Linked DNA regions of Streptomyces collinus. The protein of the gene in region 1 interacts with the protein of each later gene in a pairwise test. Links are inferred from orthologs where the notes say so. Each region holds a gene or a part of one and is shown in the gene's direction. Other genes may lie near its edges. The genes, in order: RFN52_RS24550 and rlmB.

Region 1 (3,304 bases):
CGCGTGACTGGACGCGCCGGAGACGTAGACGTTGTCGATGCGGACGTTGCGCGTCCACTGGCTGGTGTCGCCGCGGTTGTCGATGCGGACGCCCAGGCCGCGGGAGAGGCGCATGTCGATCTGGCCCAGCACCACGTTCTGGACGTTGCGCAGGAAGACGCCGTACAGCGGGGTGCCGGTGAGCTTGAGGTTCTGGACCTCGACGTCGCGGGTGCCGCGCGAGTAGACCGGCGCCTGGTCGCCCGAGCCGCTGCCGGTGACGTTGATCGTGCCGCAGACATCGAGGACGGTGTAGCTCGGCAGGGAGATGCGGGAGCCGGCCGAGACCGAACCCGAGCCGCGGACCACGACCCGTTCCTTCGCGGTGCGCCCGGCGGTGAGGCTGTTGACGGCCGCCTGGACGGCCGCGCGCATGTCGGTGCCGGTGTAGACCGTGCTGCCGCCGCGCCGGGCGGTCCAGTTGCCGCCGCTCTGCACGGCCTCGGCCTGGTAGGAGCCGTCTCCGCAGGCCAGTGCGCGTGTGGGGGCGGCCGTGGCGGGGGCGGTCAGGGTGCCGGCGGCGGTGAGGAGGGCGGTGGCACCGGCGGCGGCCAGTAATGCGGCTCTGCGTCCCATGGGGGGCCTCGGTTTCGTCGAACGTGGGGGTGTGTGCAAGCGCTTTCTGCGCGGCCGGGAGTCTGGCAAAGGGGCGGCAGAGCGTCAATGGATGCGACATGGTTCGCCGGTGTGGGGGAGGCGTGTGAGGGGGAGTGGGGCGGCGGTCCTGCGGGAAACTCGACCGCATGCGTACTGCGTACAGCGTGGAGACGGTCCGGAACGCCGAACGGGAGCTGATGGCGCGGCTGCCGGAGGGGGCGCTGATGCAACGCGCCGCCGCCGGGCTCGCCGCGGCCTGCGCCGACCTGCTGGGGCGGGTGTACGGCAGCAGGGTCGTGGCTCTGGTCGGCAGCGGCGACAACGGAGGTGACGCCCTGTACGCCGGGGCCCGGCTGGCCCGTCGGGGGGCCGGGGTCACGGCGGTGCTGCTCGCGCCGGAGCGGACGCACGCGGCGGGGCTCGCGGCGTTGCGGCGGGCCGGGGGGCGGGTCGCGGGGGCCGGTGACGGGGAGGCGCTGGTGGAGGGCGCGGACCTCGTCGTCGACGGGATCGTCGGGATCGGCGGGAAGGGCGGGCTGCGGCCGGAGGCGGTGCCGTTGGCCGCCGCGGCCCAGCGCTCGCGCGGGGCCGTCGTCGCGGTCGATCTGCCGAGCGGTGTCGACGCCGACACCGGGGAGGTGCACGGGGTCGCCGTACAGGCCGATCTGACCGTGACGTTCGGGACGCACAAGCCGGGGCTCCTGATCGATCCCGCCCGGGAGTACGCGGGGTCGGTACGGCTGGTCGACATCGGGCTGGAACTGCCCGCCGAACCGGAGCTGGAGGCGTTGCAGCACGAGGACGTGGCCCGGCTGCTGCCGGTGCCGCGGGCGGAGAGCGACAAGTACCGGCGGGGCGTGGTCGGGATCGCCGCCGGGTCGGCGCGGTATCCGGGGGCCGCTGTGCTGGCGGTGTCGGGCGCGCTGCGGGGCGGGGCCGGGGCCGTGCGGTACGTCGGGCCGGCCGGGGACGCCGTCATCGCGCGGTTTCCCGAGACGCTCGTGTCGGACCAGGGGCCGAAGCACGCAGGGCGGGTGCAGGCGTGGGTGGTCGGGCCGGGGGCCGGGGACGACGCGGCGACGGTCGCGGAGGTGCTGACCGTGGACGTGCCGGTGCTCATCGACGCGGACGGGCTGCGGCTGGCGGACGCGGAGGTCGTGCGGGGGCGGCGGGCGCCGACGCTGATGACGCCCCATGCGGGGGAGGCGGCGGCGCTGCTGGGCGTGGACCGGGGGGAGGTCGAGGGCGGTCGCCTGGCGGCGGTTCGGGAGCTGGCACGGCGGTACGGGGCGACCGTGCTGCTGAAGGGGTCCACGACGCTGGTGGCCGACTCGGGGGGCGGGGCGGTGCGGGTCAATCCGACGGGGACGGGGTGGCTGGCCACGGCCGGGAGCGGGGACGTGCTGTCCGGGCTGGGCGGGTCGTTGCTGGCGGCGGGGTTGTCGGCGGTGGATGCGGGGAGTGCCGGGGCGTATCTGCACGGGCTGGCTGGGCGGTTGGCGGCGGACGGGGCGCCGGTGGGGGCGCATGACGTGGCCGACGCGGTGCCGGGGGCTTGGCGGAATGTTGTGGGGTGAGGGGTGAGGGCTTAGGGGCGCGGGGGCGGGGAGCCGGGGGAGGGCTGATTGCGGGTGCGGGTGCGGGTGCGGGTGCGGGTGCGGGCCGGTGAGGGCCGTTGTGGGAGTGGGTCGCCCCCTCCGCCCCTTCCCGTCCCGACCCGGGGGCTGCCGCTCCCGCACCCCCGCTTTCGGTCTGAACGGCCTCGTCCTCAAGCGCCGGACGGGCTGGTGGGTGCGGCTGGTGTGTCCGGGTGACTTCTGCCGCGTGGCGGTCCCGGCCTGGACTGCGTCCCGTGCGCCCGCCCGCGTCCCTGCTTCGGTCTGGCGGCCGTGTCCTCAAGCGCCGGACGGGCTGGTGGGTGCGGCTCGTGTGTTCGGGTGACACGCCCATGCCCTGCTCCCAGTTCTTCATCGCGTTCGGCTCGGTGGGCTGCGTCGATCTCACCGTGAGCGACGCGCGGCGGCTGTGGGGCGTGCTGCGGAAGGGCGACCGGGTGTTGGTGTGGGGCCGGCGGCCGGGGACGTAGCGGACCTGCTGCCGGAGCCCTCTGAGACACTGGGCGCGATGAGCGAGAGAACAGCCCCGACCGCGCCCCTGCGGGCCCGGGCCGAGATCGACCTGGCCGCCCTGCGGGCCAATGTGCGGGCCCTGCGCGCCCATGCGCCGGGCGCGGCCGTGATGGCCGTGGTGAAGTCCGAGGCATACGGCCACGGGGCTGTGCCGTGCGCCCGCGCGGCCGTCGCCGCGGGGGCGACCTGGCTGGGCACGGCCACGCCGGAGGAGGCCCTGGCCCTGCGGGCCGCCGGGCTGCCGGGCCGCATCATGTGCTGGCTGTGGACGCCCGGCGGACCCTGGCGCGAGGCGATCGAAGCCGACCTGGACGTGTCCGTCAGCGGGATGTGGGCCCTGGCGGAGGTCGTCGGGGCGGCCAGGGGAGCCGAGCGGCCCGCCCGCGTGCAGCTCAAGGCCGACACCGGCCTCGGGCGGGGCGGCTGCCAGCCCGGCGAGGACTGGGCCGAACTGGTCCGGGAAGCGCTGCGGGCCGAGGCCGAGGGACTGCTGCGCGTCACGGGGCTGTGGTCGCACTTCGCCTGCGCCGACGAGCCCG
Region 2 (3,205 bases), 1.3 Mb from region 1 along the record:
TGGAAGGCCACCAAGCCCGGCGAGCCCGACTGGGAGACGCCCTGGGGCCGCGGCCGTCCCGGCTGGCACCTGGAGTGCTCGGCGATGGCCCACAAGTACCTCGGGACCGCCTTCGACATCCACGGCGGCGGCCTCGACCTGGTCTTCCCGCACCACGAGAACGAGATCGCGCAGGCCAAGGCCTACGGCGACGAGTTCGCCCGGTACTGGGTGCACAACGCCTGGGTCACCATGAGCGGCGAGAAGATGTCCAAGTCGCTCGGCAACTCGGTGCTGGTCAGCGAGATGGTCAAGCGCTGGCGGCCCATCGTGCTGCGCTACTACCTCGGCACCCCGCACTACCGCTCGATGATCGAGTACAGCGAGGAGGCACTGCGCGAGGCCGAGTCGGCGTTCGCGCGGATCGAGGGCTTCGTGCAGCGCGTGGTGGAGAAGGCCGGCGTCGTCGAGCCCGCCCCCGAGGTGCCGCTCGCCTTCGCCGAGGCCATGGACGACGACCTGGGCGTGCCCCAGGCGCTCGCCGTGGTGCACACCACCGTCCGGCAGGGCAACAGCGCGCTGGCCGCCGACGACAAGGAAGCCGCGGTGGCCCGGCTCGCCGAGGTCCGCGCGATGCTCGGCGTGCTCGGCCTCGACCCGCTGGATCCCCAGTGGGCCGGGGAGGGCGACCGCGGCGAGGACCTGCACGGCGTGGTCGACACGCTCGTGCGCATGGTCCTCGACCAGCGCGAGGCCGCCCGGGCCCGCAAGGACTGGCCCACCGCGGACGCCATCCGCGACCAGCTCGGCCAGTCCGGTCTGGTCATCGAGGACAGCCCGCAGGGGCCGCGATGGAGCCTCGGCCCGCGCTGAGACAAGCCCCACGGGCTGCCCGACTGTGCCGCCCGGGCCTCCGGGCGGCACACTGCACAGAGACAAGAGCCGTACACACAGACGTACGTACGCATCACTTCACGGAGACAGGTAGCTCAATGGCCGCGAACAACCGCCGCATGTCCGGCAAGAAGGGCGCGCAGGTCGGCAGTGGCGGCCAGCGGCGCCGGGGCCTGGAAGGCAAGGGCCCGACCCCGCCCGCCGAGATGCGCAAGGGGCACAAGAAGAACCGCGTCGCCAACGCCAAGGCGAAGCAGGCCGTGCGCCGGCCCACCGTGCGCGGCCGGGGCGGCAAGGGCACGTCCGAGCTGGTCGTCGGGCGCAACCCGGTCCTGGAGGCGCTGCGCGAGGGCGTCCCGGCGTCCACGCTCTACGTCCAGCAGTTCATCGACAACGACGAGCGGGTGCGCGAGGCCCTCCAGGTCGCCGCCGAGCGCGGCGGGATCAACCTCATGGAGGCCCCGCGTCCCGAGCTGGACCGGATGACCAACGGGCTCAACCACCAGGGCATGGTCCTCCAGGTCCCGCCGTACGAGTACGCCCACCCCGAGGACCTGGCGTCCGCCGCCTACGACGAGGGTGTGGACCCGCTGATCGTCGCCCTCGACGGCGTCACCGACCCGCGCAACCTCGGCGCGGTCGTCCGCTCCGTCTCCGCCTTCGGCGGTCACGGCGTGGTCGTCCCCGAGCGCCGTGCGGCCGGTATGACGGCCGGTGCCTGGAAGACGTCCGCCGGTACGGCGGCCCGCACCCCGGTCGCCCGCGCCACCAACCTCACCCGGACCCTGGAGGCGTACAAGAAGGCCGGCATCACGGTCGTCGGCCTGGCCGCCGACGGCGAGGCCGAGCTCGGCGAGCTTCCGGCGCTGGACGGCCCGGTCGTCATCGTCGTCGGCAGCGAGGGCAAGGGGCTGTCCCGGCTGGTCGGGGAGACCTGTGACGTGCGGGTGCGGATCCCGATGCCGGGCGGCGCCGAGTCGCTCAACGCCGGTGTGGCGGCGGGGATCGTGCTGTACGAGGCGGCCCGCCGACGCCACTGAACAGGCGTCCGGAACGTCACCCGTGCGGGGTAATTCCGGTGTCACCGGGGCGAAGAGGACAAGCTTGACGGGGTCCGGACAGATCCGGCGGGTCAAAGCAGTGTCCTAACGCGACGTCACTCGGTTAGATGAGTGTGGACACCAGAACACCCCGCACACCCACGGTGGACCGCTCGTCGGGACTCGACGACGCTCCCGCGCTGAGCATGGTGAAGGTGCCGAGCGACCCGGCGCAGGTCATCGTCAATCACGCGAGTTTCCGCGTGCAGTTGGGCGTCTCGACGCGTCGCGTTCAGTCCCCCCGGGTCGCACGGCACCTGACCGCCACCGAGGACACCGCCCGCATCCCCCAGGTGGGGGGCGGGGCGGACGGGGCCACCGCTCGCCGCCGGCCCGTGGTCTGGAGCGGCAGATCCGCCCCCGACGACACCGGCGCGCACCGGCTCCTGCAGGCCGCGCGGCACGAGAGCGTCCGCCACGCCGACGAGTCCGGCTCCGACACCGGGGCCACCCAGGTCATCTCCCGTGTGGGCCCGGGCTACGACGACCCCGGGTACCCGGGCGCGGGCTACGGCGGCGCCGGCTACGAGGACAACCTCGCCCAGACCGTCGAGACCCCGGTCGTCGGCCCCCAGCGCACCCACGAACCCGCCGACGGCACCCGGCTGCTGCCGCCCATGCGTACCGTCGGCAGCGCCTACGACGAACCGGCGTACGGCGAACCGGCCTACGAGGACGACGATTTCGAGGAGTCCGCCCCCGGCGCGGACGGCACCGGGCGCCGGGCCAAGCGGCACGGCGACGACCCGGCCCGGCACGCCTACTACCCGGGCCGCCGGATGAACCTCGCCGTCGTCCTGCTTCCGCTGCGCGTCTTCCTCGGCTTCATCTCCATCTACGCCGGCATGGGCAAGCTGTGCGACCCCGTCTACTTCGAAGGCGGCAAGCGTGGCTCCATGGTCAAGTGGCTCAACACGCTGCACCCGTGGGAAGTCGCCGAGCCGCTGCGCCAGTTCGCCCTGGAGCACCCGGTCGGCGCCGGACTGGTCATCGCCTTCGCCCAGGTCATCGTCGGCGTCCTGACGGTGCTGGGCTGCTGGCAGCGCGTCGCCGCCAGCCTGGGCGCCCTGCTGTCGGCCGCGCTGCTGGTCACGGTCAGCTGGAAGAGCGTCCCCGCCTACGAGACGCCCGACATCATCTACCTCGCCGCCTGGTCGCCGCTGATCATCGCCGGCGCCCCCGTGTATTCCGTCGACGGCCGTCTGGCCGACAGCGCCTGGCGCCGTCTCGGC

Evidence for each region.
Region 2: the proteins of RFN52_RS24550 (region 1) and rlmB interact in binary tests that used the Escherichia coli proteins (3 or more experiments, as listed by UniProt). The link is inferred for Streptomyces collinus from one-to-one orthologs.

Annotation. Positions count from the first base shown.
Region 1 is NZ_CP133771.1:5,361,420-5,364,723, forward strand. The notes cover bases 1-2,997. They hold RFN52_RS24550 (NAD(P)H-hydrate dehydratase), read left to right. Parts: upstream 1-782; coding sequence 783-2,213; downstream 2,214-2,997. Other genes in these bases: RFN52_RS24545 (right-handed parallel beta-helix repeat-containing protein), read right to left, coding at 1-615; RFN52_RS24555 (hypothetical protein), read left to right, coding at 2,585-2,722; alr (alanine racemase), read left to right, coding at 2,761-2,997. In the rest of the region: more of alr, read left to right, coding at 2,998-3,304. UniProt on the Escherichia coli protein: Bifunctional enzyme that catalyzes the epimerization of the S- and R-forms of NAD(P)HX and the dehydration of the S-form of NAD(P)HX at the expense of ADP, which is converted to AMP.
Region 2 is NZ_CP133771.1:4,039,726-4,042,930, reverse strand. What follows is about bases 45-2,942. They hold rlmB (23S rRNA (guanosine(2251)-2'-O)-methyltransferase RlmB), read left to right. Parts: upstream 45-971; coding sequence 972-1,913; downstream 1,914-2,942. Other genes in these bases: RFN52_RS18205 (DoxX family protein), read left to right, coding at 2,042-2,942; cysS (cysteine--tRNA ligase), read left to right, coding at 45-852. In the rest of the region: more of cysS, read left to right, coding at 1-44; more of RFN52_RS18205, read left to right, coding at 2,943-3,205. UniProt on the Escherichia coli protein: Specifically methylates the ribose of guanosine 2251 in 23S rRNA.